One region of the Cytobacillus sp. FSL W7-1323 genome, then DNA from elsewhere that is predicted to be linked to it. Evidence: riboswitches for the same ligand, from Rfam matches in the RefSeq annotation. Region 1 holds a riboswitch; each other region holds the start of a gene.
The links. A riboswitch is a leader RNA that binds a small molecule or an ion and turns the genes downstream of it on or off. The one in region 1 is predicted to bind S-adenosylmethionine.
Positions count from the first base shown of each region.

Region 1 (8,150 bases):
TTATGAAAACCTTTAAAGTTTTCTTCAATTACTTTTGCAAATTCCTCCGACTCTATGGCTTCAATGATATCCTTTGCCATTTGGGCGTCCTTATCTTCTTTACGAACAACAATCCTATTTTGGATTTCCTCAGGAATTTGATCCCGATAAATTGCTGTTGTTAAATCTAATCCTGCAGCAACCGCAAAGTTACCATTAACAGCAGCAAGATCAACTGATTCAAGAGACCTTGGCAGTTGGGCTGCATCTACTTCATGGAATTTCAAATTTTTCGGGTTAGATAATACATCATTTACTGTTGCATTGACTGGGTTTATATCATCTTTCAATTCTATTAAACCAGCATCACGCGCAACTGTTAATCCTCTCGCTAAGTTTGTAGGATCATTAGCAATGGCCATCGTGCTGCCATCTTTCACTTCTTCAAGGGAGTTGAATTTTTCTGAATAAATACCAATTGGAGCTGTAGGAACAGAAATAATATCTACTAGATCCATCCCTTTTTCAGTGTTAAAATTCTCTAAGTACACTTTATGTTGAAATAAATTACCATCCAAATCTCCACTATCTAAAGCAATATTCGGTTGAACATAATCATTAAATTCCTTTACTTCTACTTTGTACCCTTTTTCCTCAAGTAGTGGTGCTACACCTTGCTCAAGCATATCACTATAAGGAACTGTCGCCCCTAAGACCATCTCTTTCTTTTCTTCGCCGGATGAACCTGATGTCCCACATGCACTTAAAACAGTGCAACCAGTCAGTACAAAAAATAATAACCAAACTTTTCTCATACCCTTCACCTCTTATTTTAATTATTTATCTTTTCACCTTTACGATATTTACTTCCTGGATGACCACTCGGTAAAAGGGGCGAGCCATGAGTAAAAAGCTTTTCTCTTAACGTACCCTTTTTGTATTCCTTTTTATATAAACCACGTTCTTGTAGAATCGGAATAACAAGCTCAATAAAATCTTCCAAATCTGCTGGCGTTACTAAATGATTTAAATTAAAACCATCGACACCAGAGGCTTCAAACTGATATTGAATTTGGTCTGCTACTTCTGATGGATTGCCGACAATTATATTGTCTCTATCTAATCCTTCTAGTTTTGAAATCGCTTCTTTAATCGATAGTTTTTTCTTCGCATCTTTCGTTAATGAAGCAGCTTTATAATGCCCATGCTCTGTAGCTTTAAATTCAAATGGGTTATCTAACTCATCCTTTGTAAATTCCGCAACATTATAACCGCTTGCGCCCCCAAACTGTGCTTTCGCTGCATCTGCACTCCATAATTGGTTGTATTCAGCAAATTTCTCTTCCGCTTCTTCAGTTGTCTTACCTACGATGACTGTTAGGAAAGTGAATATTTTAATATCTTCCGGATTCCTGCCATATTCTTCCGCTTGTTTTCGAATATCCTCTGTATAATTTCTTACTCTTTCAGGTGTTGGCCCACCTACAAATACACATTCTGCATGTTTTGCTGCAAAAGCACGTCCTTTAGGAGAAGTCCCTGCTTGATATAAAACAGGTGTTCTTTGTTGTGACGGTTCTGTTAAATGCGGTCCTTCGACATCAAAATATTCTCCTTTATGGTGAATTTCATGGATTTTCTTACGGTCGATTAATACCCCTTGTTCTGTATCTTCTATCACTGCTCCATCTTCCCAGCTTGATTCCCACAGTTTATAAACGACATCCATATATTCATCGGCAATTTCATAACGCTTATCGTGTTTGATCATATCTTTGAAACCAAAATTTCTTGCTGCATTAGGAAGATAAGAAGTAACGATATTCCATGCCACTCTTCCTTTTGTCAAATGATCTAATGTGGAAAACCGTCTTGCCTGCCCAAAAGGTGGCTCATATGTTGTACTCACCGTTAATGCAAATGACAGATGCTCTGTCACTGCTGCCATAGCAGGGATGACAAACGCCCCATCATTAACAGGAAACTGTAATCCATCGTTAATTGAAGGTTCTTTACTTTCTTTATACGTATCATAAACACCTAATACATCCGCAAAAAAGACAGCATCGAATTTTCCCTTCTCGAGTGTTTTGGCTAATTCCATCCAATAATTAATATCTTTATAGGCACGATGTCGTTTGGAATCTTTATGCTTCCATAGCCCATGAGAATTGTGCATTGCACTTGTCATTTCAAATGCATTCAATATCATTTGTTTTTTATAACTCATACTGCCATTACCTCCACTAATACTTCTACAAAAGAAGCATAATAATGTATTTATCAATTGTGCTAAGAATGTTTATCGCTTTTGGTGGTCCAATCAGCCATAAAAAAACCTCTTCCAAAAAGGAAGAGGTAACGTACGCTCATAAATATTTCATTCTCTTCCTATCTTTCAAGCTAAATGCTAGCTTGCTGGAATTGGCACAGTACTTGCAATGCTAAGTCTGTTGCCGAGGCTTCGTAGGGCCAGTCCCTCCACCTCTCTAGATAGTGGTTATTTAATTGATATAGTTACTCTAAAATATTTAGAATCTTTTGTCAACATGTTTTTTAACTTATGCTTCCTGATTTTCTAGTACCTTTTTCTTAAGAGCACGTCGCAGTATCTTTCCTGTTGTATTCTTCGGCAATTCTTCTAAAAATTCTATAGAGGAAGGAATTTTGTATTTGGCTAACTTTTCTTTACAATAAGTCAATAAATGTGCCTCTGTTAAATTTTCAGTTTTAGGTACAATATAGGCTAAAACTTTTTCTCCTGTATTCTGATCAGGTACACCTAAAACAGCCGCTTCTACAATGTCAGGATGGTCATAAAAAACCTCTTCTACTTCCCTTGGATACACATTATAGCCACCAACAATTATCATATCTTTCTTACGGTCAACAATGTAGAAGTATCCTTCTTCGTCCCTCTTAGCTAAGTCACCTGTATATAACCAATCTTCCTTTAAACAGGCAGATGTTTCTTCAGGCATTTTGTAATATCCTTTCATAACGTTAGGGCCTTTCACAACAAGCTCCCCTACTTCACCTACAGCGACCTCTTCTCCTAATTCATTAACTACTTTATTTTCAACATGAATAATAGATGTGCCAATCGACCCCGGTTTCCGTGGACGATCTAGTGGGTTAAAGCATGTGACCGGAGAAGCTTCTGATAAGCCATAGCCTTCAGAAATAACCACATTGAATTTCTTCTCAAAATTTTCTAACAATGCAACAGGAAGTGAAGCACCTCCAGAAATACATAATCTCATAGATTGGAAGACACCAGGGTTGCCTTCAGGATATTGATAAAGAAAATTATACATTGTAGGCACGCCGGCAAAAACAGTTGGCTTGTATTTTTCCGCTAAACGGAAAATTTCTTTCGGACTAAATTTAGGGTCTATTAAGATTGTTGCTCCACTTATCAGAGGTGCATTCAAAGCAACAGTTAAGCAAAACACGTGAAACATAGGTAAGGTTGTAATCACCGTGTCACGTTCATTAATCTGCAAATAGTCCGCGACATCACTCGCATTACTATACAGGTTACGATGAGTTAACATGGCTCCTTTAGGTTTGCCTGTTGTTCCTGATGTATAGAGTATAATCGCGACATCATCGGGTGTAACATCTGCATCAACAAATGTTACATCTCCATTGGAAACAAGCTCTGAAAACGATTTCAATTTAGGAAATACCGACTTATCTCCCAGAGCTGGAAGTCCACTTGTTTGACCGGTTTCGCAGACAATATAATGCTTAATATCTGTTAATAAATGATGCATTTTTTCTGCTAATGGTAATAATTGCTCAAGCATAATCACCGCTTTTACATCGCCATCTCTTAAAATATAGCCAATTTCTTCAGGCGTATAGATAGGGTTTATCGGTATGACCTTTGCCCCTAGCTTTAACGCACCATATAAACTAATAACAAAATGCGGCGAATTACCAAGTAGCAAGGCAATATGATCACCTTCTTTAATACCTAATGACGAAAGTCCTGATGCAAACCTTGTTACTTGTTCATCGAGCTTTGCGTATGTACATGCTTGATCCATAAAATAATACGCATTTTTTTCCCCATTTTCTAAGGCAATCTTGTGAAGCTGACTTGTTAAATTCAAGTTTCTCCCTCTTTTCTGAATGAATAGTCATTCATTTTTATAATATAAATTTTCTAAATTTATTATATTAAAAGAAATTTCAGGATTCAAGTAGTCTACGGAGATCTACTCTATTTTTTTCTTTATAAATAAAATAAAAAGCATAAAAGTTCTTCATCCTAAACGGTGAAAATACTTATATGCCTTAGTAAAAACAGACTGATACAGCTCTAATAAACTAAATTTACAAAGTCTTCTATAGTGATATTACCGAAATAATGTTTTATATTTACACCAGCTAGCGCCTTTTCAATTTCACTTTTTTCGTAGCGGATGCCTTCTAACTTTTCTTCAATATCGGTTACATCTCCGACACCAAAGAAATCACCGTAAATTTTACATTCAGTAATTTGTCCTTTTGTTACATTCAGTCTAATGTCAATAGAACCCACTGGGAATCTTTTAGAATGCTCATAATCAAATTTTGGTGACTTGCCATAGTTCCACTCCCAATTTTGATATCTTTGTTCTGAGATTTTGTGAATTTCTTCCCAGTCTTTTTCTGTTAGGCGATATTCACTTACTTCACTACCTTCAAAAATATGATGTAAAATTAGCTGTCTAAATTCTTCGATAGAAATTTTTTCAGTTAAAAATTCAGAGATGTTTGCTACCCGGCTACGAATAGATTTGATTCCTTTTGATTCAATCTTATCCTTTCTCACTTTAAGTGCAGAGACAACATTTTCAATTTCTGAATCGAGCATTAATGTTCCATGGCTAAACATTCTCCCTTTTGTAGAGAACTGTGCATTTCCAGAAATCTTTCTCCCATCTACTGTCAAATCATTTCTACCGCTTAATTCTGCATTTACACCTAACTTTTTTAGAGCAGTAATTACTGGTTCAGTGAATTTTAAGAAATTATGAAAGCTTTCGCCATCATCCTTTGTGATGAAACTAAAGTTTAAATTACCAAGATCATGGTATACAGCACCGCCACCAGATAAACGGCGCACCACATGCAGTCCATTTTTTTCAACGTATTCTGTATTGATTTCTTCAATCGTATTTTGGTTTTTACCAATTATGATAGATGGTTTATTTATGTAGAACAATAGATATGATTCATTAATATCTAAATTCTTCAACGCATATTCTTCAATAGCTAAATTAATGCGAGGATCTGTAATTCCTTGATTATCTATAAATTTCATGGTACCACTCCTTTAAATTTCAAAAGTCATGCCAAATGCGGCTAGACTAATCGGTCCTTTGTACTCTGTTAAAGCTTCATCCTTTAACGATTCTATATTACCATAATGGGGCAAATGGGTTAATAGAAGATGCTTCACTTTAGCTATTTGTGCTAACCGACCAGCATCATAGCTATTCATATGTCCCGCATTTTTACCTTCTTGATGTCCATAAAAATTACACTCACATAGAAGTATATCTGCTTCATGAGCAAACCCTTCTAACTCTTCTTTATATGAGGTATCACCTGTATATACAATTACTTTATTATCTACTTTTATGCGCATCGCAAAGCATAATACAGGGTGGTTAGTCCGTTGAAAAGTAATTGTAAAGGGACCAACTGTTAATGGTAGGCTCTCTTTAATAGGTACACCTTCTGAGATATTTTTATAATTTAATTTTTGGAATTCATATTCATTTTCATCATGCCCATAAATCGGTAAAATACTTGTTTTTTTTCCTAAGTACCCTTGAATTAAACGAGCATGTTGAAGTACACCTATATCAGCATGATGATCTGGGTGGTAGTGGGAAAGTATGACTGCGTCTAACTCCTCTGGTTGTTTAATCTCTTGCATTTTGGATATAACAGCACTTCCACAGTCAATTAATAATGTAAAATCATCATGCTCTAATAAGTACCCCGCAGTTGCTTCTCCCACTTTTGGATAACCTCCACATGCACCTATAACCGTTAACTTCATTGCATTTCCCTCCTTTTGATTCATCTCTAACTATACTAAATAATGCCCATTTTTTCATTTTTGCTAATTTGTATTGAAACAGCTGTTGACTATATAAATCTGTTATAATACAATATAAATATCAAAACAATTCAATTAACGATTAGGAGGCTTCAACCATGGTTCAAAACATTTTAGATTTCTTTAGGAATCTCCCACAAAAGCAATGTACTGAATGCGGGAAGTCCATCGAAGAGCAACATGAATGTTACGGTAATAAGTGTGACCATTGTTTAGGTGTCTCAGATTTATAGAATGCTAGTTTCCATCCCTTAATATATAACCATTGGAAGAAGAAGGCCTGCTCCCCTTAGCAAGTCTTCTTTTTGTTTTACTCCAACAAGCCTTCTAGTATGAATGACTTTTGAATCCAGGTGTAAAAAGAATAAATACTGTTACAAAAAACCTCAGCTTGGCATTTCTTTCTATTTTTTGATCTGATTGAGACGCAAATCACCCTAGCTCAGCTCTCATTTCCATTTCCGATTTTGACTGACTTGGAAACTCTATTTGCTCGGCTTCATTTCTGTTATTCAAACAGAATGACTTATTTAAGTCCGGACTCTCTTACCCCGCTGAGTGAAGATTGGTTTTGCTGGAGTGAGCTAATTCATACAATATTTTAGCGCTGCTTAGATTTACCTTTTAAATAAGCACAGTGAAATAACTGTTATCTAAAATCACTTTATTAGAAACAAAAAAACCAGCCCACACTTGATGTGCGAGCTGATTTGATGATGATTCCATCCTACATTCATGATTTTATAAGCCCTTTAAACACATACCTTTCCATAAGCTCAGCGATTTCACTTTTCGAAAGTGGGGCATGCTGTCTTTCCCAATCAAAAATGAGTGATATGTATAACTTTAACATAATAAAGGCAGTCAATTCAGGGTCGCACGGCTCGATTTCTCCTTTATCAATACCTAATGTTTTTACCTTTTCTCCTATATAAGAAATGATTTCTCTTTCCATTTTGTTCGTCATCTCTATAACTGCAGTGGTCCCCATTTCTTTTCCCTCTTGGAACAGCTTAATTGTTAATTGATGCTCTAGTCTATATTCCAAAATGCGATATAGAGCTAAATGTAAATTTTCTTGTAAAGATAAATCTGGTGACAAAACCTGCTCTGCCTCTATTTTCATTTCTCTAATAAGTGCCGTAATAATTTCATCAAATAATTCTTCTTTATTTTTAAAAAAAGTATATATTGTCCCTTTTCCTACATTAGCAATTTTGGCTACTTGCTCCATTGTTGTAGCTTTATAGCCAAAAAGAGAAAATGATTTTGTGGCAGCTTGAATAATTAATTGTTTACGGTCAACGGCCATTTAATTCTCCCCTCTCTATGACCAAACTGTTCATATTGTCAAAAAATCCTTAAAAAAGAAACCGCTTCTTTATGAAAATAAAAAAAGCGGTTGCAATCAACTCATTACTTATTTTTCATTCTGTCTAAGACAACTGTTGCTAAAGAATCAATAAACGCTGGATGACTATTTGGCATTTCTGGACGATAGTAGGCAGCTCCTATTTCATCTGTAACCACCTTACATTCATAGTCATTATCATATAAGACTTCTAAATGATCAGCGACAAAACCGACTGGTGCATAAATAAATGCTTTATAGCCTTTTTTTGCATGTAAATCTTTTGTTAAATCCTGCACATCAGGCCCTAACCATGGGTCAGGTGTATTTCCTTCGCTTTGCCAACCGACAGCAAATTCACGAACGCCAGCTTCTTTAGCAATTAACTCAGCTGTTTCTTGTAGTTGATCAGGATATGGATCACCATATTCTTTAATCTTTTCTGGTAAGCTATGTGCAGAGACAATTAATATATATTGATCTCTTTCTTCACTTGACATTTTAGCGATTTGCTTCTTCACACCATCTGCCCAAAATTGAATAAATTTCGGTTCCTTATACCAACTATCAACTGAGTAAATAGTTGGACCATCAAGCGTCTGAGCTTTATCTTCTGCTCGTCCATTATAAGATTTAATGCTAAAAGTAGAATAATGTGGTGCAAGAACAAGACTGACAGCTTTAGTAATCCCATCA
Region 1 covers NZ_CP151998.1:1,502,173-1,510,322, reverse strand. The annotation lists gene MKX67_RS07820 (MetQ/NlpA family ABC transporter substrate-binding protein) at 1-794, opposite strand, end outside; gene MKX67_RS07815 (LLM class flavin-dependent oxidoreductase) at 812-2,209, opposite strand; SAM riboswitch class I at 2,368-2,479, opposite strand; gene MKX67_RS07810 (fatty acid--CoA ligase family protein) at 2,541-4,100, opposite strand; gene MKX67_RS07805 (lipoate--protein ligase) at 4,310-5,296, opposite strand; gene MKX67_RS07800 (MBL fold metallo-hydrolase) at 5,309-6,043, opposite strand; gene yhfH (protein YhfH) at 6,202-6,336, shown strand; gene MKX67_RS07790 (TetR/AcrR family transcriptional regulator) at 6,837-7,415, opposite strand; gene hemH (ferrochelatase) at 7,520-8,150, opposite strand, start outside.

Region 2 (8,150 bases), 310 kb from region 1:
ATGTCATTGGAAAAATTAGCAGAGGAACATCAGCTAAGGATTGCAGAATTATCAACCTATTTCAACCGAGCGAGGAAATTACATTAATTTTATTGGAGGTGGTTTCATTGCCGAATAATATCAATGGTCGTGGATTAACAGAACGAGAAATGTTGCAATTATGTTTAGAATTAGCAAAAGGAAGAGTTCCCGCTATTAGCCACACATTAATGGAAACGACTCATGATGAATTGAGAGATATTTATGAAGGGTGCTTAAAAACAAGTGCAGAAGCCCAAAAGGAAATCTTTCAATTAATGGAAAAGAAGGGATGGTATGAAACGCAACTCGCTACAGTAGAAGAAATCGAAAATGTACAAAACTTTATGCAAAATAATTTAAACCCATCTCCCTCCGAATAATATTCGGAGGTTTTTATTTCTTTTTTTACATAAAAAATTATTTTGACATATGCCTGACACATTCACTGATTAAATTATAAAACAAGGCAAGCAAAATCAAATGAAAGAAGGGATTTTTAATGAATGAATTCAATCATTTTGAAGATAATCGCGAGTATCAATCGAAGCGAAAAAATACTTGGTTTAAAAGTGTAACAATGACTGTAGCAAGTGGAGTTATGGGCTCAGCCCTAACTTTAGGAGCAATCAATTATTTTCCTAATGAAACAAAACAGTCTACGGAGGTTGTACAGGAGCAAGCAGAAACTAATGTTTCCAAAGTTAATGCTGAAACGGTATCAACTACGAGTGATGGGTCGATTGCAGATATAGTAGAAAAAGCCTCTAAAGCAATCGTAGGCGTTGTCAACATGCAAGAGCAGCAAGCAAACCCTTTTAGTCATTCTACAGGCAACACCCAAAGTGGGGAAGCAGTTGAAAGTGGTACTGGCTCTGGTGTTATTTTCAAGCAAACAGATAATGAAACGTATATTGTGACAAACAATCACGTCATTGAAGGAGCGTCTAATATTCAGGTTTCTCTGCATAATGGTGAAAAGCTTCAAGCTGAACTTGTTGGAACAGATTCATTAACAGATATTGCCGTGTTAAAAGTGAATGAAAAAGTAGACGCTGAAGTCCTTTCTTTTACTGATTCTTCAAACCTTCGTGCAGGAGATCAAGTGTTAGCAATAGGCAATCCACTAGGCTTAGATTTATCCAGAACAGTAACTCAAGGAATTGTAAGTGCAGTGGATCGATCGATTGAAGTCTCTACCTCAGCCGGAGAATGGGATTTAAATGTCATACAAACAGATGCAGCAATAAATCCTGGAAATAGTGGTGGAGCACTTATTGACTCAAATGGGAATTTGGTTGGTATTAATAGTTTGAAAATAGCTGATAGTGGCGTAGAAGGGTTAGGCTTTGCCATTCCAAGTAACGATGTCGAGAACATTATTGATCAGTTAATGAAGGATGGTAAAATCATTCGACCTTATCTAGGTGTTGGTTTGATGGACTTAAATCAAGTACCGCAGTTTTATCAAGAACAATTACCAAAAAATGTAGAAGAAGGTGCCATTATTACCCAAGTTGAGGAAGGTTCGACAGCAGAAACGGCGGGGTTGCAAGCTGAGGATATTTTAGTTTCAATTGGTGATCAAACTATTACAGCCGCTAATGACTTAAGAGAATCTCTTTATAAAGACTTTTCAATTGGCGATAAGGTTAAAATATACTTTTATCGTGATGGTGAAAAGAAAACAGTAGAAGTAACGTTACAAGGAAATGGGGAAAAGCAAGTTGAAAAAGAATAAATTATTGATTGCCACTGGTTGTATGTTTGTTGCTGCTGTCATAGTTGCTGTTGTTTTATACAATAGCCATTCAAAAGCAGCGACAGTCAATGGAGAAAATATAAGCAAAGATGATTTGAATGAAGCGTTAATGTCTCAATATGGCACTTCTGTTCTAGATACATTAATATCTGATCAAATTGTTCTTCAAGAAATGGATAAGGAGAAGGTAACTGTAACTGAAGAAGAAGTGGCTGAAGAAATGGATGCCTATATGGAGCAATATGGGGGAGAAGAGGCATTTAAAGAAGTGTTAGATGAAAACGGGGTATCCTATGACTCTATAGAACATAATATCGAAATCTACTTAGGTTCAAAGAAATTGATCACACCAGGAATAGAAATTACTGATGATGAGATGGAAACATACTTTGAAGAAAATAAAGAAAGTTTTTCTCAGGCAGAAGAGATAGAAGCAAGTCATATCCTAGTAGAAGATGAGGATACTGCCAAAGAAGTAAAACAAAAACTCGATGATGGTGACGATTTCTCAGAATTAGCAGCTTCTTATTCAACCGATGATTCAAATAAAGATAATGGCGGTGAATTGGGGTATTTTGGTGAAGGTGAAATGGTAGAAGCATTTGAAGAAGTGGCTTTTGCTATGGAAGTGGACGAAGTGAGTGATCCAGTTAAAACAGATTATGGTTATCACATTATTAAAGTAACAGATCATAAAGAAGCGAAAGAAGCCAATCTCGAAGATGCGAAAGAAGAAATAAAAGAGATGTTAATAGAGTCTAAGCTTTCTACTGAATATACGGAATGGCTAAATGAGAAATACGAAGAATACGAGATTAAAACGTATATTTAAAGGAGGTGAACGATTTTGAAAGGAAGGAAAGAGCTCAAACATGAAATCTCAAAAATGGATGGGGTTATACTTAAAAAACGCTTAAGTTCCTTTATGAATGCGGACCCCCATTCAAATGGGAGAGGGGGATATAATGTTCGTAGCGTATACTTTGATAACTTTGAAAACAAAGCACTAATAGAAAAAAAAGAAGGCTATATGAACCGGGCAAAATATAGGGTTCGCACATATAATAATGATTTTGACACAATTAATCTAGAAAAGAAAAGTAAGAAGAATAATCTGACCTATAAAGAAAAATGTCGGATGACAGCTGAGGAATATGAGCTTATTAGAGCTAGCGACATTTTATGGATGGAGAATGATTCCAGACCATTAATGAGGGAACTTTTCCATAACATGATTCGTTATCAATTGAAGCCAGTAACGGTTGTCGATTATGAGAGGGATGTTTATATCTACCCATATGGTAATGTACGTCTCACTTTTGATAGCAATATTCGTACAAGCTTAAGGAATCCCGACTTTTTAAATACGACAATGCCTATGGTACCATCCCTTGATCATCAATTGATGATACTTGAAGTAAAGTATGATGAATACATTCCCGATGTCATTAAAATGCTTCTGCAAATGCTAGATCGCAGGAAGGGCACGTATTCTAAATATCAATTAAGTAGAATGTATGGATTATAGAGAGAATAGGAGAAAAGCAAAATGGAAAGTGTGAATTTTTCAGATGTATTTAAATCAAGCTTTTTAGAAAAGACAGAGAGTTTTTCAATTATAGATTCCCTAATAGGTTTATTCATGGCTTTTGCAATTGGACTTTTTATTTATGCAGTATATAAGAAGACATTTTCTGGTGTGATTTATTCACATACTTTTAATATATCCCTCATTATAATGACCATGGCTACAGCATTAATTATTATGGGAATTTCCTCGAATGTCCTGTTATCACTAGGTATGGTTGGTGCTTTATCCATTGTCCGTTTTCGTACACCAATTAAAGACCCTATGGATCTTGTTTATCTTTTTTGGGCGATTGTTGCCGGTATTCTTTGCGGAGCAGGCTTTATTCCGTTAGTGATTATTGGCAGTTTAATGATCGGTCTCGTACTTGTATTGTTCGTTAACAAAATTACGATTCAGAACCCTTACTTACTCATTGTAAAATATGGGGGTGAAGATGTGGAATCTCAACTAGAATCGCTATTATCAAAGGTCACTAATAAACATATGATGAAATCCAAATCTATCATGAATGGTAATCAAGTAGAAATTACTTATGAAGTAAGAATGAAAAAAGAGCAATCTCAAGTGGTGAATAATGTAACGAACCTTAGCGGGGTAGAGTCGGCTGTAATGTTAAGCTATGACGGTAATTTTACAGCGTAAATGAACAGGAGAAAGGAATATGATTAAACGCAAATATGTCGTTCTCGTTTTTCTAATGTTGGCTGTTTTATTTGTTGGTATTCTATTCTTTCTACCTCATTTACTTCCAAAAGGGGAAGTAGTTGATCACTCTTATGTTTCAAAAGTATTCAATAAAAATAAAGTGACTCAAGTTGAGTTAACCCTAGCAGAAGATGATTGGGAAGATATACTAGAGAATCCGACGGAAGAAGAATATAAGATGGCAAATGTGACGATAAATGGAACTAAATTGAACCAAGTAGCTGTTCGGACAAAGGGGAATTCTTCCCTTTCTTCCGTTGCTAGAATGGAAGATTCTGATCGTTATAGCTTCAAAATAGACTTTGATTACTATACCGATCAAACTTTATATGGATTGAAAAAGTTGAATCTAAATAACCAATTTAGTGATGCTACGCAAATGCGAGAATATTTATCGTATCAATTAATGGAGAATATGGGATTACCCACACCTGCTTATTCTTATATGTATGTGACCATTAATGGTCAGGAATGGGGATTATATTTAGGTGTTGAACAAGTAGACGAAGTGATGCTTGGAAGATATTTTGAAAATCCATATGGATCATTGTACAAGCCAGATGGTACAAATAGTGACTTGAAATGGGTAAGTGATGATATTGATGATTACTCAGGTTTAAACTTGAAATCAGAGGAGCAAGATGAACAAGCGTTAATAGATATGTTAGATAGTATCGATAATGGTGGCAATTTAGAAAAAACTTTAGATGTGGATCAAGTATTACGATATTTTGCAGTAAATACGGCTGTCGTTAGCATGGATAGTTACCAAGGGCAAATGAAGCACAACTATTATTTATATGAAAATGATGGTAAGTTCTCAATCATTCCGTGGGACTATAATATGGCATTTGGCGGCTTTGGAGTAGGTATGGGTGGCGGAGGACGCATGAACGGAGATTCTTCAATCGCTGAAGAAAACCAAAACAAAAATCAAAATCAGGAACAACAAGGTCTAGCACCAGGAGAAGGTGGGCAAGGTGAGGATGAACAAGGTCAAGTTCACCAAGCTGAAATGGGGAACTTCGATGGTGGCATGGGAAATAGTAATTTAATGAGTGAAGATACGATTAATTTCAGTATTTCCGAACCTGTAGCTGGTACTTCTTTAGATGAGAGGCCTTTACTTAATGCTTTATTGGCAAATGATGAATTTAAAAAGCAATATGAAGCATACCTTGAAAAGATTGCCGAAGAATATATGACAAAAGAGTCTTACCAAAATACAACTACACAAATTAGTACATTGATTCTTCCTTATGTAGAACAGGATCCTACCAAGTTTTATACAACAGAAGAATTTCTACAAGCAGTGCAAGGTGATGAGAGTTTACCAGCATTTGCTGAGGCGAGATCAGAATCGATACTTGCTCAGCTTTCAGGTGAATTAGAAGTAGAATCACAAGCTTCTGAAGTCAATAACATGTTCCCTAGCCGAGCAGGTGGTGATGACCAGGAAGGTCAAGAAAGAGGAGAAGTATTCCAACCGCCAAACGGTAATGAAGGAAACATTGATGGTGAAATGCCTGAACGTCCGCAAGGCAATGGAGACTTTCCGCAGGAAGGAGATTTTGAGACACCAGAAGGGTTTGAAGGTATGCCTGGTGGTGAGGGACGTGGACAAGAAGAGCAACCTAGTACAGTAAAGTTCAAAACGTCAGCAATCATCTTGTATGTGGGTCTAATCACAGCTTTATTAGGAACAACTTTTTTTATCTTCTTGTTTAAACGAAGAGGAAGATAAGTAAATGCATAAATAATCAAAATACTATTGACAATTAATTCAATACCCGATAAAATTTCCTTTATCAAAGCAACACATTAAATTTAATATGATTCTTATCGAGAGAGACTGAGGGACCAGGCCCGAAGATGTCCGGCAACCTCCTTTTAAAGGGAAGGTGCTAAATCCTGCAGAATGATTTCATTCTGAAAGATAAGGTTTAATAACAATCATTTGTTGAGCCTCTTTCAAAGTGAAAGAGGCTCATTTTATGTTGTAGAGGATTTAGGGAGGGTGAGGTAAATGATTGAAGTCAATCATTTAGTGAAAATTTATAAAAGCAAAAAGAAGCAAGTAATAGGGGTTGACAATGTATCCCTTTCTATTAAAGAAGGGGAAATATACGGGATTATTGGCTATAGTGGAGCAGGGAAAAGTTCTTTATTACGCTGTCTAAATTTATTGGAGAGACCGACATCTGGTGAAGTGAAAATTGATGGCGTTGATTTAACATCTTTAACAAGTAAAGAATTAAGAAAAGCAAGGCAGAAGATAGGTATGATTTTTCAGCATTTTTATTTAGCGAGTTCGAAGACAGTGTATGAGAATATTGCCTTTGCTTTAAAAGCGGCAGGTAAAAGCCCGAAAGAAATAGATATCAGGGTGAAAGAACTATTAGAATTAGTGGGTTTAGCAGATAAAATTCATCAGTATCCCACACAATTAAGTGGTGGTCAAAAGCAAAGGGTAGGAATAGCCAGAGCACTCGCTAATGATCCAAAGGTTTTACTTTGCGATGAAGCCACGTCAGCTCTAGACCCTAAAACAACAAAATCAATCCTGAACTTATTAAAATCAATTAATAAAAAGCTAGGATTAACCATCGTACTTATCACTCATGAGATGGAAGTAGTCAAAGAGATTTGTCATAGGTTAGCTGTTATGCAAGATGGAAAGGTCATAGAAGAGGGACCGGTGTATGATATATTTGCGAATCCAATTGAACCACTTACAAAGGATTTCATTCAGAGTGTTCTTCAATTTGACTTACCACAACAATTGATTGAAAACAGGAAGGGAACAATCATTAAGATTCAATTTAAAGGTGCAATAGCAGAAGAATCTGTTGTTTCTGAACTGTTCCAAACATTCAAAGTAAAAGGAAATATTCTTCACGGCAAGATTGAATATATTCAAGAAGTACCTCTTGGTATTTTTATTATGGAGTTGACTGGCGAAATACCTGAAATAGAAAGAGCTATACAATATATTCAAGAAAGAACACAGAATTTGGAGGTAGTTGAACATGTTGCTTGAGTCCATTCAGGCGTTACTTCCTGAACTAAATACAGCTGTATTACAAACAATTTATATGGTCGCCATTTCTTTAGTTGCGGCACTTATACTAGGTCTTCCACTAGGTATCTTATTATTCGTTACAGACGAAGGATTGTTCTTAAAGAATAGATTTGTAAATGCTGTTACCGGTTGGATTGTCAATTTGATCCGCTCTATTCCTTATATTATTTTGTTAGTAGCTCTATTGCCGTTAACAAAATTAATTGCAGGTTCAACTATTGGTCCTACAGCGGCTTCTGTTTCATTATCTGTAGCAGCGATTCCGTTTTTTGCAAGATTGGTAGAAACATCCTTAAGAGAAATAGATAAAGGAGTCATTGAATCTGCAGTAGCAGTAGGCGCTTCCCCTTGGATGATAATTAAGGAAATTCTTGTCCCAGAAGCGAAACCTGGAATTGTTCAAGGTTTAACGATTACGACTATTAGTTTAATTGGTTATTCAGCAATGGCAGGTATTATTGGCGGCGGTGGTATTGGTGATTTAGCGATACGTTTCGGTTACTATCGCTATGATAATGTCATTATGATTACGACAGTAATTGTCCTCGTTGTATTGGTGCAAATCATTCAAATTGGTGGGGATAAATTAACTAAATATGTAGATAAGAGATAATAAATTCAAACGATAGATATAGTAAAGGGGATGGAGCCTTTACTATATCTATTTATCCTAATGATTGAGTATTAAAGAGAAGATGGAAACAGACGGGGAGGAAGGATTCTATGAGCACGATAACAGCTTCATCTAAGGAAGCGTATTTAGCTGAACAACTCGCTCGACCATTTATTAAGACGGCTCAACAAGAAGAATTATTTCATAAAGCTACGATATTAGCAGAAGGATTTAGTAAGAGGGCGCAAAAGATTGATGAAAATGCAGAATTCCCTTTTGAAAATTTTGAAGAATTAAAACAATCAAATTACTTAAGTTTAACGATTCCGAAAGAATATGGTGGTAAAGAGATTTCCTTATATGAATATTTCTTAATACA
Region 2 covers NZ_CP151998.1:1,192,275-1,200,424, forward strand. The annotation lists gene MKX67_RS06230 (hypothetical protein) at 1-87, shown strand, start outside; gene MKX67_RS06235 (spore coat protein) at 108-401, shown strand; gene MKX67_RS06240 (trypsin-like peptidase domain-containing protein) at 521-1,759, shown strand; gene MKX67_RS06245 (peptidylprolyl isomerase) at 1,746-2,612, shown strand; gene MKX67_RS06250 (polyphosphate polymerase domain-containing protein) at 2,628-3,308, shown strand; gene MKX67_RS06255 (DUF4956 domain-containing protein) at 3,330-4,013, shown strand; gene MKX67_RS06260 (CotH kinase family protein) at 4,033-5,820, shown strand; SAM riboswitch class I at 5,913-6,019, shown strand; gene MKX67_RS06265 (methionine ABC transporter ATP-binding protein) at 6,103-7,116, shown strand; gene MKX67_RS06270 (methionine ABC transporter permease) at 7,106-7,771, shown strand; gene MKX67_RS06275 (acyl-CoA dehydrogenase family protein) at 7,882-8,150, shown strand, end outside.
Region 2: it holds a riboswitch for S-adenosylmethionine, as region 1 does, so the genes downstream of both, MKX67_RS06265 (methionine ABC transporter ATP-binding protein) here and MKX67_RS07815 (LLM class flavin-dependent oxidoreductase) in region 1, are expected to answer to the same signal.

Region 3 (8,150 bases), 2.1 Mb from region 1:
TCATCGTTTTATCGCCGCCGGCAGTGGTGGTTAACGTAACATCCAAACCTTCCTCTTTAAAAAAACCTTTTTCAATTGCAACATATTGGGGAGCATAAAAAAGAGATCTTGTGACCTCACCGATACGTATTTTTGTCACATCCTCTTTTCCACAAGCTGCAAGAGGAATGAGTAGAACAGAAATACAGAGAAGCATGAAGCTCCATTTAAGCCATTTTTTCATTTGAGAACCTCCTCATTCAATGTTTCTTAGATTTTTGCATCTAAACTATCTTATGAGGGTGACAAATTTGTGTGATTGCCCATGTGAAATTTTTACTATATGTAAAGGAGGGAAAAGCATTGATAATCGATAAATGGCGGTTTCCATCTCCGCATCCTCAAGTGAAATTATCAATCATTACATACTTATCTAATGATCTAAAAATCAAAGGTCTATTAGCTGAACCAGAAAATAAAAACGTATCAGAAGGTTTTCTATATTTAAGAGGTGGGATTAAGAACGTCGGTAAAGTGCGCCCTAGTCGGATTGTACAGTTTGCCCTCCAAGGTTTCATTGTATTTGCGCCTTTTTATCAGGGCAATCAAGGAGGGGAGGGAAATGAAGATTTTGCAGGTGATGATCGTTATGACGCTTTTTCAGCTTTTCAACTTTTAGCAGAACACCCTCGGGTTAAAAGGGTACATGTCTTTGGGTTTTCTAGAGGAGGTGTAATGGCGTTATTAACAGCCTTACATATGCCTAAAGCGGCTTCAGTTGTTACGTGGGGTGGTGTTAGCGATATGTTCCTCACATATGAAGAAAGAGTGGACTTGCGTAAAATGATGAAACGAGTCATCGGTGGAACGCCTCATAAATACCCAGAAAGATATGAATATCGCACACCATTATATGAACTTAATCAACTGCAAGCAAATGTATTAATTATTCATGGTGTCTTAGATCATAATGTTTCTGTCGAGCATGCCTTCCGCTTAGAGAAGCGATTAAAAGAGTTAGGTAAACCTGTAGATACATGGTATTTCAAAGAATATACGCATTATTTTCCGCCAGCTATTAATAGACAAATTGTCCGTGATCTTGGGCGGTGGATGAAAGAACAATAAGCTTTATTGTATAGAGATTGTAAGATACAATAGTAATATAAAACTCGATGAACAAGGAGCAAAACAATTATGGGTATGCCTTTAGAATTAAATACAATGATCGTTACGAAAGGAAGAGAAGAGAGGCTAAATGAAAACCTTTTTACATTAACAAAAGAAGGATACCGCCTCTACCCACTAAATATTCCACTTGAAGTAAAGAAAACAAGAGACGGTGAAATCAGTGGAATGGGAAGCATCCAAAAGTTAGAAATGGAAAATGATTGTACGAAAATCTTTTATCAACTGATTTCGCTAAAAACTACAAATTAAAAATTGGCCCGACTGCTTTTGCAGTGTTGGGCTTATTTTGTATACAAATGTCTATTGAAACTTTGCATGAATATAAGTATTTATTAATCGGTGTCCATCAACAAAAGATCATCGTTTCTTAAGTTAGCAGCTAATTTGTAGACTCATAAAGGGCGAATATTGGATACATAGGAAAGATAGTGAGTGGTGGCTATATGAAACAAGCCGTCGATTGCAACTTGGTGAGATTAGCTAATCGATTGACTTAAGTTAATCGCACTTATTAGAAATCGAAGCCGGTTGAACCGGTATTTTGACCCTCAAAAATAAACAGTGAGTGATGAGTGAAGTGAAATTATTGAAACAAAAAACCTTCGAGTCGGATGCTCGAAGGTTTTTTTAATTAAGCGATAGGACCGCCTTTTTCAGCGATTTCACTAGAGATATTACCGAATTTCTTGAAGTTTTCACGGAATTCATTAGCAAGTTCTTTTGCTTTTACATTATATGCATCTTGGTCTGGCCAAGTTTTGTTAGGCAATAGTACTTCATCTGGAACACCAGTTACATGTTGAGGAATTTCTAAACCGAATACTTGGTCAGTTACTGTCTCAACAGAATTTAGTTCGCCTTCTAGAGCAGCTTCAACCATTGCTCGTGTATAAGCAAGCTTCATACGGCTTCCTACACCATATTCTCCACCAGTCCAACCAGTGTTTACTAGGAATACTTTCGCGTTATGCTCGTCAATTTTTTTACCAAGCATTTCTGCATACTGTTGAGCTGGTAATGGTAAGAATGGTGATCCAAAACAAGTGGAGAAAGTCGCTTGTGGTGAAGTAATACCACGCTCAGTACCAGCCAGCTTAGAAGTGTATCCACTTAGGAAGTGATACATTGCTTGTTCTTTATTCAATTTAGAGATTGGAGGTAATACACCAGAAGCATCAGCTGTTAAGAAGATAATAGTATTCGGGTGACCTGCAATACTCGGGTCAACAATATTGTCAATTGCTTGTAATTGGTAAGCCGCACGCGTGTTTTCCGTTAGCGTATTGTCCGCATAATCTGCTACGCGTGTTTCTTTGTCTAATACAACATTCTCAAGTACAGCGCCAAAACGGATGGCATCGAAAATTTGTGGTTCTTTTTCACGTGTAAGGTCGATACACTTCGCATAGCAGCCACCTTCAATGTTGAATACTCCATTTGGAGACCAGCCATGCTCATCATCACCGATTAAACGACGGTTGGGATCAGCTGATAATGTTGTTTTACCAGTTCCGGAAAGGCCAAAGAATAAAGCAACATCACCTTCGCGGCCAACATTGGCTGAACAGTGCATAGGGAGAATTCCATTTTCAGGAAGCATGTAGTTCATAACAGAGAAAATAGATTTTTTCATCTCACCAGCATACTCAGTACCACCAATAAGTACAATACGGCGTTCGAATGAAACGATGATAAAAGTTTCTGAAGCTGTACCGTCAACTGCTGGGTCTGCTTTGAAATTAGGTGCTGAAATAACTGTAAATTCAGATTCGTGATCTAATAAATCTTCTTCTGTAGGACGAATAAACAATTGGTGTGCAAAAAGGTTATGCCAAGCATATTCATTAATTACTTGGATTGGCATACGGTGTTTTTTATCCGCACCAGCAAATCCTTTGAATACGAAAACTTCTTCTTTCTCTTTTAAGAAAGCAATCACCTTGTTGTATAAGTTATTGAAGACTGCTTCAGAAATTGGTTGGTTCACACTTCCCCAGTCAATTTTATCTTTAGAGCTTGCTTCTTCAACAGTATATTTGTCTTTAGGTGAACGACCTGTATACTTACCTGTTGTCGCGCGAATTGCACCAGTAGATGTAAGAACACCTTCGTTTCTGTTTAATACTTTTTCAACTAGTTGCGGCACAGATAATTGAACTTGGATGTTTTCGCCTTTTAGTAAATCATTTAACTCAGTTATCGATACAGAATTCATCTGATGAATACCTTCCTTTATATAATATTATTTAAGAGATATGCATCTCAGTCGCTATTTGTGATTATTTCTTCAAAAATAGTATAACACATTTATTCATTCAGTCTATACTATATAAATCATTTTTATATAATTAATGAAATTGTCACAAATACAGGCAGTATTCATTATAAATAGCTTTTGCAAATTTAAAAAGGATAATCAGCAAATTTAATGTAATTTTTATATATATTAAGGAAAAAGAACGGTATGATCTTAACTAAAATTATCCGTTATCAAAACTAAAGTTTATAGAGTCGGATATGACAATTTTTACATTGAATTGTTAATGAAAAACATTTGACTATATTCCATGTGTAAGTTATGATGAATCCTTGAACGGATACTCTCTTATCCCGAGCTGGTGGAGGGACAGGCCCTATGAAACCCAGCAACCTGCCAACTACATTTTCATGAGCAAAGGTGCTAACCTGATGCAAGGATTTATTACTCACTATCCTTGAACGATAAGAGTGAAAGGCGCGAATCATTTTGCTTCAACCTTTTCACTAAATCAGAGAAGAGGTTTTTTTTCATGCTTTTTAACATGATGTTGGCGAATACGAGGAGCGGCTTTTGGAATGTACTATTTATGTATGGGAAAAAGACCAACCATTTTATTCTCAATATTCCAAGTTAGCGCATAGGTTATTAAGGGTATGAGATAAACATTGGCCCATAAATAATGAAGATTCAAATAAGGGAATGAGTTCCGTATCAAAAATAAAGACTATAATAAAGTCTTATTGATTCGATAAATAAGGAGGAAGTCAGATGTCAACAAAACGTAGATTGTTTACTTCTGAATCAGTAACTGAAGGTCATCCGGATAAGATCAGTGACCAAATATCTGATGCAATATTAGATGCTATTTTATCACAGGACCCAAATGCGAGGGTTGCTGCGGAAACGTCTGTTACTACAGGTCTTGTATTGGTTGCAGGAGAAATCACTACATCCACATATGTAGATATTCCAAAAATCGTTCGTGAAACCATTAAGGAAATTGGTTATACACGTGCAAAATATGGCTTTGACTCTGAAACATGTGCTGTATTAACTTCTATTGATGAACAGTCAGCTGATATTGCTATGGGTGTAGACCAAGCATTAGAAGCGCGTGAAGGACAGATGACTGATGCAGAAATTGAAGCCATTGGTGCTGGAGATCAAGGTTTAATGTTTGGCTTTGCATGTAATGAAACAAAAGAGCTTATGCCATTACCTATTTCATTAGCTCATAAACTTTCTCGCCGTTTAGCTGAAGTAAGAAAAGAGGAAATCTTACCTTACCTTCGCCCAGATGGTAAAACACAAGTAACAGTAGAATATGATGAAAACAACAAACCTGTACGTATTGATACAATTGTTATCTCTACGCAGCACCATCCAGAAATTAGTTTAGAGCAAATTCAACGCAATTTAAAAGAGCATGTAATTAACCCAGTTGTTCCTACTGAATTAATTGATGAAAACACAAAATACTTCATCAACCCAACAGGTCGCTTCGTTATTGGTGGACCTCAAGGTGATGCTGGCTTAACTGGTAGAAAAATTATCGTTGACACATACGGCGGTTATGCACGTCACGGTGGTGGTGCATTCTCTGGTAAGGATGCAACGAAAGTTGACCGTTCAGCTGCTTACGCAGCTCGCTATGTAGCAAAGAATATCGTTGCTGCTGGACTAGCTGACAAAGCGGAAGTACAATTAGCATATGCAATTGGTGTTGCTCAGCCGGTATCCATCAGTATTGATACATTTGGAACTGGAGTAGTATCTGAGGATGTTTTAGTTAAAGTTGTTAGAAACAATTTTGACCTCCGTCCTGCTGGCATTATCAAAATGCTTGATTTACGCCGTCCGATTTACAAGCAAACAGCCGCTTATGGACATTTTGGTCGTACAGATATTGATTTACCTTGGGAGCGCACAGATAAAGCGGAAGAATTGCGTAAGGAAGCTTTAAAATAAATTAGAAAATTATGGCTGTAGAAAACTCCTTTAATGAGTTTTCTACAGTTTTTTTATGTGGAAAAGGGGCTATCGTTAAATTTTAATAAACGTACAATTGAGCCAAAGCGATTAGCTCGTACTTCAAGAAGTGGAATAGCCAAAGATAGAAGAGTAAAAGTCGTTTTTTTAGATATTACAGTAGCAAATAAATATAATATTTTAAGCCCCCTAATAATGGACAAAAACCCTTAAGGAAACGATTTCATATAAAATTAAAATAATTGTCATCTTTTCGTCTTAAATTGAGGGTAAAGAATAAACATCCTTAAGTATATGAAGAAGTAAACATGAACATACTGCCTAGCATAAATCATTCCATTTTTTTTTCGAAAGGTGAAACTTTTTAAAATAACTTATCGTCTATACAAGGTATGGGAAAAAATACAAACTAGATGAAATAAAAAGTAGGTGACGTACATAATGTGTGGTTTTATTGGTTGTATACATGATCAAGCACAAAAAGTACAAGAAGCAGATAAGCAATTTGAGAATATGAATAACATTATTACTCATCGTGGACCAGATGATTCAGGATATTATCGTGCAGACCATATCCAATTTGGCTTCCGTCGATTAAGTATTATAGACATTGAAAGTGGTCATCAACCACTGACTTATGACAATGGTAAATACTGGATTATTTTTAATGGAGAAGTTTATAACTATGTTGAACTACGTGAGGAATTAATCAATAAAGGACTAACTTTTGAAACTAATTCGGATACTGAAGTGATTATTGCTTTGTACAGTTATTACAAGGAGAAGGCGGCAGAAAAGCTGAGAGGTATGTTTTCCTTCGTTATTTGGGATAAAGAAAAGCAAGAAGTTTTTGGAGCGAGAGATCCTTTTGGAATCAAACCATTCTATTATTTTGAAGATGGTGAAACCACTTATTTTGCCTCTGAAAAGAAAAGTATCCTGTTGGCATTAAAAAACGATGTCATTAATTATGATGCTTTGCAGTATTATATGACTTATCAATTTGTACCTGAACCGATGACAATGTCGGTGGGTATAAAGAAACTTGAGCCAGGTCATTATTTCAAGAAGAAAATCGGTGGATCTATGCATATCCAGCGTTATTGGAAAGCACATTTCCAACCTGTACAAAAAGAAGAATCTCAGTTTATTAAAGAGATTCAAGATGTTTTAACTGACTCAGTTAAAATGCATATGCGCAGTGATGTACCCGTAGGTTCGTTTTTATCCGGCGGGATTGATTCTTCTATTATTGCATCAATAGCAAAACAGTTTCACCCTAATATTAAAACGTTTTCAGTAGGTTTTGAAAGAGATGGTTTTAGTGAAGTGGATGTGGCTAAAGAAACAGCTGAAAAACTAGGTGTTGAAAATATAAGCTATATCATCTCTCCAGAAGAATATATGCAAGAAGTTCCAAAAATTATGTGGCACACGGATGATCCATTAGCGGACCCTGCTTGCGTTCCACTTTACTTTGTCGCAAGGGAAGCAAGAAAACATGTAACGGTGGTATTATCAGGCGAAGGTGCTGATGAATTGTTTGGTGGATATAATATATATCGTGAACCACAGGATTTGGAAATTTTTAGTAAAATGCCTTCGGCAGGAAGAAAGTTATTGCGTACCCTTTCTCGAATCATGCCAGAGGGGATGAGGGGTAAGAGCTTTATTGAACGAGGAACGACGCCAATGGAAGAACGCTACATTGGCAATGCGAAAATGTTCTTAGAACATGAAAAAAGAGAATTATTGCAGGTTTATAATGAGAAGAATGATTTTAAAGATATTACCCGTCCATTATATGCTGAAAGTGCAGCCTATGATGCGGTTAATCAAATGCAGTATATTGATATTCATACTTGGATGCGCGGAGATATTCTTTTAAAAGCAGATAAAATGACGATGGCACATTCATTAGAATTGAGGGTACCATTCCTTGATAAAGAGGTCTTTAATGTGGCTTCAACCATCCCAACTCATTTAAAAACGTCTCATCAAACAACGAAATATATCCTTCGTAAGGCAGCGGAAGGTATTGTGCCGGAACATGTGTTGAATCGTAAAAAGTTAGGCTTCCCGGTCCCTATCCGTCATTGGTTAAAAGATGAGATGTATGATTGGGCGAAAACGTTAATTAAAGAAAGTCATACAGATTATTTAATTAATAAAGAGTATGTAGTAAACTTACTTGAAATGCATGCACAAGGAAAAGCAGATTATAGTAGGAAAATCTGGACGGTACTTATGTTTATTGTGTGGCATGATGTGTTTATTGAAAAGAAATATGATTTTGAAAAGCAATTTATTTCAGCAACAACAGCACACCTTTAAGTCAACAACTGTGAAAAAGAATGAAAACCCGAACTGAGTTCGGGTTTTCTTGTTGTTAAAGTAAAAAAATTCTAAATGTCTTAACTGTACTTTACTAATTTAAATAAGTAATTGCCTGCCTGCCCATTTGTTCCCAACCGGCCTGGAACTCTTTGATAGGTGCTTTCTTATTTTTTATATTAGAGAAGGGGTCATTAAAGTATATATATTGTTCATCGTATCCAGTCACTAAAACGGAATGTTCTTTATACGTAATGTCAATTACGCCGCTTGGTGTGTGCCATGTCTGAAAATAAGCATCAGGCAGTTCATTGTATTTCGTATTAATGATCACCCAGACAGGCTTCTCATTAGAGAGATGTGTTTTGATTGACGAAAAGTCATCACCAGTAAAATC
Region 3 covers NZ_CP151998.1:3,564,366-3,572,515, reverse strand. The annotation lists gene MKX67_RS17920 (ABC transporter substrate-binding protein) at 1-223, opposite strand, end outside; gene MKX67_RS17915 (prolyl oligopeptidase family serine peptidase) at 343-1,107, shown strand; gene MKX67_RS17910 (DUF2584 domain-containing protein) at 1,177-1,419, shown strand; gene pckA (phosphoenolpyruvate carboxykinase (ATP)) at 1,802-3,385, opposite strand; SAM riboswitch class I at 3,773-3,898, shown strand; gene metK (methionine adenosyltransferase) at 4,199-5,398, shown strand; gene asnB (asparagine synthase (glutamine-hydrolyzing)) at 5,861-7,753, shown strand; gene MKX67_RS17890 (C39 family peptidase) at 7,848-8,150, opposite strand, start outside.
Region 3: it holds a riboswitch for S-adenosylmethionine, as region 1 does, so the genes downstream of both, metK (methionine adenosyltransferase) here and MKX67_RS07815 (LLM class flavin-dependent oxidoreductase) in region 1, are expected to answer to the same signal.

Region 4 (8,150 bases), 370 kb from region 1:
TGTTTTAGGATTGCTTCCATTTGTGCTTGAGTATCTAATGCTGTATTATCGGTGGCAGCACCAAATGCTGCTACTTCCTTAATATCTGTATTCTCTTTTAAAAATTGTTCATAAGCTACTTGTCTTCTTTCCATCGGTGCAAATCCAGCTACCCAAATCTTAACAATATTTGCTTTCCCTCCTGCATCTGCAGCAAGCTTGGTTAATGTCAACTTCGCCATTTCTTCATCGCCTTGTTGAAGTACAGTTACATCTTTCACTGCAATATCAGCATCAAAGACCACTACAGGTATATTTTGTGCAGCCGCTTTTTCTACTCCTTGCGTTAACGCTTCCTTCGTTCCATGATCAATTAATATCCCATCAAATTTTTGATTAATCGCTGCATCTAAATTGGAAGCCATTTTTGCTAAGTCACCTTCAGAAGTAAATACTTGAACGGTTCCACCAAACTTTTCTACCTGCTCTTTTACCCCTTCAATATATTGTGCAGAAAAAGTTCCTAAATTAATTTGCATGATTAGTGCGATCTTTTTATTAGCTAACGGATGTACACTATTCTCTTTAGTTGATGCAGTTGCTTCACTACTTGAATTGCTTCCTTTTGGCTGGCAGCCTGCCAAGATTAAAATAAAAATAATAAGAAACGCTAATAGTATACGATTGTTCTTCATGCCCTAACTCCCTCTTCTGCTTTATTCAATTGTGCCAATTTGTTTCGATCAGCTTCAAAAATGCCTTTTTCAGTAATAATTGCAGTAATTAAATTAGCCGTTGTCACATCAAACGCCGGATTAAACACTTTCGTTCCTTCTGGTGTGATCTGGTTTGGCCCAATATGAGTCACCTCTTCTGCCAACCTCTCCTCAATCGGAATATCTGCCCCTGATGCGATAGAAAAGTCAAATGTCGACAATGGCGCAGCTACATAGAAAGGAATTTGAAAATAGTTTGCTAAAATAGCTAGTTGCCATGTACCGATTTTATTCGCTGTATCTCCATTGCTGGCAATACGATCGGCCCCGACTATAATCGCTTCAATCCCCTTGGTTGCTATGGTATGAGCAGCCATATTATCAGTAATGACCGTCACATCCACATTGGACTGTTGAAGCTCCCAAGCAGTTAGGCGCGCTCCCTGAAGAACCGGTCTCGTTTCACAAGCATATACTTGAAAGTCAACACCCTTCTCCTTGCCTAAATGAAACGGCGCTAGCGCTGTACCATATTTTCCTGTAGCAATCGTTCCCGCATTGCAAATCGTTAATACCTTTTTCCTTCCATTCAATAGACTTAGTGCATTTTCACCAATTTGGCGACAAATCTCCTCGTCTTCTTGATGTATTTTCTTTGCTTCTTGCTCCAAACTGATAATTGTCTCCTCTGTTGAATACAGCGTTTCTATTACTTTCATCATTCGATCCAAAGCCCAGAACAAATTAACAGCTGTCGGTCTAGAGCCCGCTAGATAAAGATAATCTTCATGAATTCTAAGATGGAAAGTTTCAATGTCGACCCCTTCGTATTTTTTTGCAGCAATCGCTAAACCATAAGCAGCAGTAATTCCAATAGCTGGCGCCCCTCTTACTTTCAACTGAATAATTGCCTCAAAGACATCTTCAATGGTTTCGAGTTCTATCCATCTTGTTTGATGGGGTAATAAGGTTTGATCAAGAATTTTCAATCTACCTTCTTGCCATTCAATTGGTGTTGGTATACTCATGATGTATACGCCTCCAGTTCCTTAAGAAGTTGCGAGATTGTTACTATGTTTTTGCGATTAATAATCAAGGATGAACCTAATTGAATCGTTGCCTTCTTCACATATAATCTAATTGAACTATCTTCTATTCCATCAAGATCCTTCACATGCGACAATCCGATTGTTCTCCGAATTAATTCACACCCTACTACTCCGATAGCATCTTTAAATACTTTAGCTAGAAAAGACTCTAGAGCGCCTGGTACTTTCGTAAAAGGATTAACAACAGAATTTTGCCAAGCTTCTGAAAAATATTGAGAAAACACATCCCATACTTCTTCTATCTGTTGAAGAATAACGATTCTATCGTTTTCGTTTCGTACAAGTACTTGGAAAATGAGATGGGCAATATATTGACCGACATCAAATCCAATCGGACCATAAAAGCCGAACTCAGGATCGATCACCTTCGTCTCACTCTTACTCGCAAATATACTCCCTGTATGTAGGTCACCATGTAGTAAGCTCTCTGCTTCTGTGAGAAAAGCATATTTTATTTTGGCTACTTCAAGTTTCAACTTGTCATTAGTCCATAGTTGCTGAACCACTTCAGCCAACTCAGCTTCAAAATCATTCGTTTCCACATCAAAAAATGGATCGGTGAATACTAAATCCTCAGTGATTTTACATAGTTCAGGATTTGAAAATTTAGCGACCAGTTTCTTTTTCTCAAACGGATGAAGAGCAAAATCTGAAGTTGAAAACAATGTCTTTGCTAAGTACTCACCAATATGAGCTGATAAATTCGGATAATGATCCCCTTGAATCAATCCGTCTCTTACAATTGTCAAATGGGAAAGATCCTCCATCACAGTTAATGCTAGCTCTTCATCTGATGCTAGTACTGCTGGGAGGAGGTGAGGAACGAATTCACCATGCTTCTTAAGCACTTCTGCCTCCAGTTTTGCACGTTTAAGTGTTAGAGGCCAGCTTTCTCCGACTACTTTTGCATAAGGGAGTGCTTGCTTAATAATTACACTTTTATGATTAGAAGTAATACGGTAAACATAATTCAAATTACCATCACCAATCTCTTCCACCGTCATTTTTTCATCCGGTAAAAACAGTTTTAAACTCTTCACGTATTCACACGCTGATTCCTCTGTCAAAGCGCGATAACCTATATTATCTAAAACAGCCATATCTCTTCCCCCTTATTTCTTTATTTATCTGTGGCACAAAACAGGGGTGACTACATGAAGAGATGTAGTCGGACCTGCTTTGTCATTACAGAAACAAAAATGCCCCTTTCCTGTACAGAAAGAGGCATTCGTCATTACGATTTTGCCTCTCATCTTTCAGAATAACTTCTGAATGGAATTAGCACCGTGCCTTACATTAGGCGCAGAAATTCTCTAGCTGCGCCTCGTTTCACAACGATATTACGGTCGGTTGCTGGGTTTCATCGGGCCATATTTCCCTCCACCTGCTCTTGATAAGAGTATAAAAGATTCATTTTTTGAAATATCTTGAGCAAATACTATCACCGATTATAAAAAAGTGTCAATCTTTTTTTTAAAACTTTTCATCTTTTTAAGGTTAAAAGAATTTTGTCATATAACGTAAAAAATTCTCTGTTGACAGATAAAACACCTGGTGACATAATACAATTGTGCAAAAATTTAAAACGATAATCATAAATTTTCTTATCAAGAGCAGGCGGAGGGACGAGCCCGATGAAGCCCGGCAACCGATTCTAAATGAACACGGTGCTAATTCTTGCAGCAATCATGCTGACAGATAAGGAGAAGGTTCTATCACTGCGAACTAACCCTCTTCTTATTGATTAAGAAGAGGGTTTTTTATTGTCAATGTCAATTCGAAATTATCAGGGAGGGTTCTCATATGGGAGATGTAATTGCAACTTATCAAGTATACGCAAGACCCGGTTCATTAGAGAAAAAAGCAGAGGATATCGCTTTAGGATTAACGATAGGCTCGTGGACAGCGTTACCATTACTTGAGCAAAAACAATTACTAAAACATAAAGGCAGAGTCACTGCACTACAAGAATTTTATGATGATGAACATCCCAATCGATTCGGTGAAGTAAGGTGCGAAATTAGTATCGCCTACCCTACATATAATTTCACATTTGATATTCCAGCAATCTTAACAACTGTATTTGGAAAGTTATCTCTAGATGGTGAAGTAAAATTATTAAATCTGGAATTTGATAATGAGGATCTTTCCCGTTTTCCTGGACCAAAATTCGGTATAAAAAATATAAGATCGAAACTAAATATTCAAGACCGCCCATTACTTATGAGTATATTTAAAGGCATTATCGGCAGGGATATTCACTTTTTAAGAGAACAGTTAAGAGACCAGGCTATGGGAGGCGTTGATATTGTAAAAGATGATGAAATTCTTTTTGATGTCAACATCTCTTTTGAAGACCGAATTATCGCAGGTAAAGAAATACTAGATGAAGTCTATGAAAAGACTGGAAAAAGGACACTTTATGCAGTCAATTTATCTGGGAGAACAATGGATTTAGTAGATAAAGCAAAACATGCGAGCGAATTAGGGGCGGATGCATTATTATTCAATGTTCACACTTACGGTCTAGATATGCTCCAAACACTAGCTGAAAACAATGAAGTGCAGTTACCTATCATGGCACATCCTGCATATAGTGGGGCCTATACTTCTTCAAACTTCTATGGTGTGGCTCCTGATTTATTACTCGGTAATCTTACTCGCTTAGCAGGCGCAGATTTCTCTTTATTTCCTTCTCCATATGGTTCTGTTGCCATGGAAAAAGAAAAAACCTTAGCTATCGCTAGACAGTTAACCGAAGAAAATGGCTTGAATCAGGCATTCCCGGTCCCTTCAGCAGGCATTCATCCAGGTTTAGTTCCGTTGCTTTATCATGACTTTGGCAATGATTGTATAATTAATGCTGGCGGCGGGGTCCATGGTCATCCTGAAGGAGCAGCAGCTGGCGTGAGAGCTTTTAGGCAAGCCATTGATCACGTCATACAACAAAATACTCATCGTGCAACAAAAGCGCAAGAATTAGAAGCAGCATTAGCAAAATGGGGAGGTACGTCATAAAAGATGACAAAACCAATGATTTTTTGTGATTTCGATGGAACAATTACGAATAACGACAACATTGTAAAGATTATGGAGCATTTCGGTCCTATTGAGGCAAAACAGATCAAGGAAGATATTTTAGCTCAAAATATCTCTATCCAAGAGGGTGTTAAAAATCTCTTCTCACTTTTACCAACAAGTAAAAAAGAAGAGATTATCCATTTTGTATTAAATAGTGCAGAAATTCGTGAAGGATTTTCAGCTTTTGTTAGATATACACATGAAAACGGTATCCCTCTTTATATTGTTAGTGGTGGGATTGACTTTTTTTTAGAACCAGTACTTGAACCTTATGGGCCATTTACGAAAGTATTTTGCAATCACGCAAGCTTTGCTTTAGAAACAATAGATATTCACTATCCACACCAGTGTGATGAACTATGTTCTTCACAAGGTTGCGGCTGTTGTAAACCAACCATTATTAGAAAACACTCTTCTCCTGAACACTTTAATATTCTTATTGGAGATTCGATTACAGACTTTGAAGCAGCCAAAATAGCAGATGCCGTACTTGCTAGAGATTTCTTAATTCAAAAATGTGAAGAAACTGGTATTTCTTATACACCTTTCGAAACCTTCCATGATTGCATTGAATACCTCGATGAACTAGTTGGTGCGAAATCATGACAACGTATGAAACAAAGTGGGATACATTAGCTGATATTAAAGATGAATTAGCAGCCAGAGATTGGTTTATGGGTACTAGTGGTAATTTATCCATTCGCGTAGATGAAAACAGCTTTTTAGTCACTTCAAGCGGACTTGATAAAAGAAAGAGAACAGCTAATGATTTTTTATTAGTAGACTTAGAAGGAAAGCCCCTAGAAAACACGTCATCTAAACCTTCAGCTGAGACTTTATTACATTGTGAAATTTATAAGAAAACGTCATCAGGAGCAAGTCTTCATGTTCATACAGTTGCTAATAATGTTATTTCTGAGCTTTTCTATCAAGAAGGTGTAGTATCTTTTCAGCATCAAGAGTTAATTAAAGCATTTGGACTATGGGGAGAAGATGATATACTCACCATCCCGATCATTCGCAATGATGCGGATATCCCTACATTAGCGGATCACTTTTCTGCTTACGTCAGCAAAGAGAAAGGTGCAGTCTTAATTCACAACCACGGGATTACTGTTTGGGGAGTCGATGGGTTTGAAGCGAAAAAATTATTAGAGGCTTGCGAATTTTTATTTCAATATAAATTATCTCTTATTCAATTAAAAGGAGGCGTTTTACATGGCCATTATTAAATTCAAAAACGAAGAAAAAGTGATTACTGATCAACAAGAGGTATCTACATTTTTAACTGCACAAGAAGTCATCTATGAAAATTGGAACATTGAGCAATTAGAAGTGACATTACACGAAAAATACGATTTATCTGATGATGAAAAGCAAGCCATACTAGATGCATTTTCAACTGAAATCAAAACCATTTCTGAAAAGCGCGGCTACAAAGCTGCAGATGTTATTTCACTTTCAGACAGTACGCCAAATTTAGATGAATTATTAATTAACTTTCAAAGAGAACACCATCATACCGATGATGAAGTCCGCTTCATCGTAAGTGGGCATGGAGTCTTTATTATCCAAGGAAAAGATGAATCGTTTTTTGAAGTCCATTTAGATCCAGGTGATTTAATTTCTGTACCCGTAAACACGCGCCACTATTTTACTTTAGCTGATGATCGAAAAGTTGTTGCTATTCGCCTCTTTGTTACACCAGAAGGTTGGGTACCTGTTTACGAGAAAGAAAAATTGAACGCTTAATATCAGGGAGGCTCCTTCATAATCGGGGGCCTCTCCTTATTTCTCTAAATAATAGATAAAAAATTCGCTCCATTCTCCACTATCAAATGAAAATTGAGACTGTTTCTCTTCATATTTAAAACCAATAGATTCTGCTAAATGAATGGAGGCGAGGTTATCACTATCAATATGTAATTCTATTCTTTCAGGTTGTAAATATTCAAAAATAAAAGGTATGATCGTTACTACGCTTTCTTTTCCATATCCTTTTCGCCAATATTGATTGTGAATTGCATAACCAAGTAGTACTAACTCCTTGCCATTCCTCTGTGTTCGATACAATTCTATTTTTCCTATATGTGCACCATCATTTTCTCTAAATATACCAAACTCAGATAATTGCCAGGCATCATCTTGCTTGCTCCACTGCTCGATTTTCTTCTTGAATTTTTCTTTAGTATAAGCAGGTAAATCTTGTGGGCGTCCTTCATCATGACGTGATTGCGATACTAAACGGTTCTTTAATCCCGCTATCCAAGCTTCGTAATCTTCATACATATACGATCGAATGACGAGACGGTTACTTTTCAACTGCATGTCTTTCGCTCCATTCTATCAGAAATTAGGACCGCCTTTTTATAAGTTATTGTGAGTAGATACTATATGTGTACAAGTACTCTTCCTCTCGTTTCTCCTTTTAAAAGCAATGGCAAGACATGCTCAACTTCACTCAATGAAACTTCTTGAAAAATAAACTGATCAAACGGAAGTTTATCACTTTCTTCCGCTAATAGTTCCCAAGCTTCTTTCCTCATCTCCATTGGACAAAAAACGGAATCAACTCCCAAGAGACTCACCCCACGTAAAATAAAAGGAAAAACCGTCGTAGGTAAATTCGTTCCAGCAGTTAAACCACTAACCGCTACGGCACCCCCATATTGAATTTGGCTTAACAAGGATGCCAATGGCTCTCCACCGACAGGATCAACCGCTGCTATCCATTTTTGCTTGCTTAATGCGCTTATCTTCCCATCATACACTTCTTCCCTTGTAATCACTGAAGAAGCTCCTAAGTTCATTAAGTAATCACGTTCATTCTTCTTTCCAGTGCTTGCAACGACCTCATAGCCACGGTTAGCTAACAAGGCAACGGCAAAACTCCCAACGCCACCAGTAGCCCCAGTAACTAACACCTTCCCACTATTTTCAGTTAGACCATTCTGTTCTAATTTTAATATGGAAAGAGCCGCTGTTAATCCAGCTGTGCCAATCGTCATTGCCTTCTTTAATGTAAGTCCTTTTGGAAGTGGCAGTACCCATTGTGCAGGTAATTGTGCATATTCACTATACCCCCCGTATCTGGATACACCAATTTCATAACTCGTAGCAATGACTTCATCACCTTTGGAAAAATCAGGATGTTGAGATGAAACAACGATGCCCGCTAAGTCAATGCCCGGTACCATTGGATAGTCTTTAACGATATTTCCATTAGGTATACTAGCTAAACTGTCCTTATAATTTACTCCGGAGT
Region 4 covers NZ_CP151998.1:1,129,558-1,137,707, reverse strand. The annotation lists gene MKX67_RS05955 (sugar ABC transporter substrate-binding protein) at 1-674, opposite strand, end outside; gene mtnA (S-methyl-5-thioribose-1-phosphate isomerase) at 671-1,723, opposite strand; gene mtnK (S-methyl-5-thioribose kinase) at 1,720-2,904, opposite strand; SAM riboswitch class I at 3,051-3,204, opposite strand; SAM riboswitch class I at 3,406-3,509, shown strand; gene MKX67_RS05940 (2,3-diketo-5-methylthiopentyl-1-phosphate enolase) at 3,608-4,822, shown strand; gene MKX67_RS05935 (2-hydroxy-3-keto-5-methylthiopentenyl-1-phosphate phosphatase) at 4,826-5,491, shown strand; gene MKX67_RS05930 (methylthioribulose 1-phosphate dehydratase) at 5,488-6,117, shown strand; gene MKX67_RS05925 (cupin domain-containing protein) at 6,104-6,637, shown strand; gene MKX67_RS05920 (GNAT family N-acetyltransferase) at 6,674-7,213, opposite strand; gene MKX67_RS05915 (acryloyl-CoA reductase) at 7,276-8,150, opposite strand, start outside.
Region 4: it holds a riboswitch for S-adenosylmethionine, as region 1 does, so the genes downstream of both, mtnK (S-methyl-5-thioribose kinase) here and MKX67_RS07815 (LLM class flavin-dependent oxidoreductase) in region 1, are expected to answer to the same signal.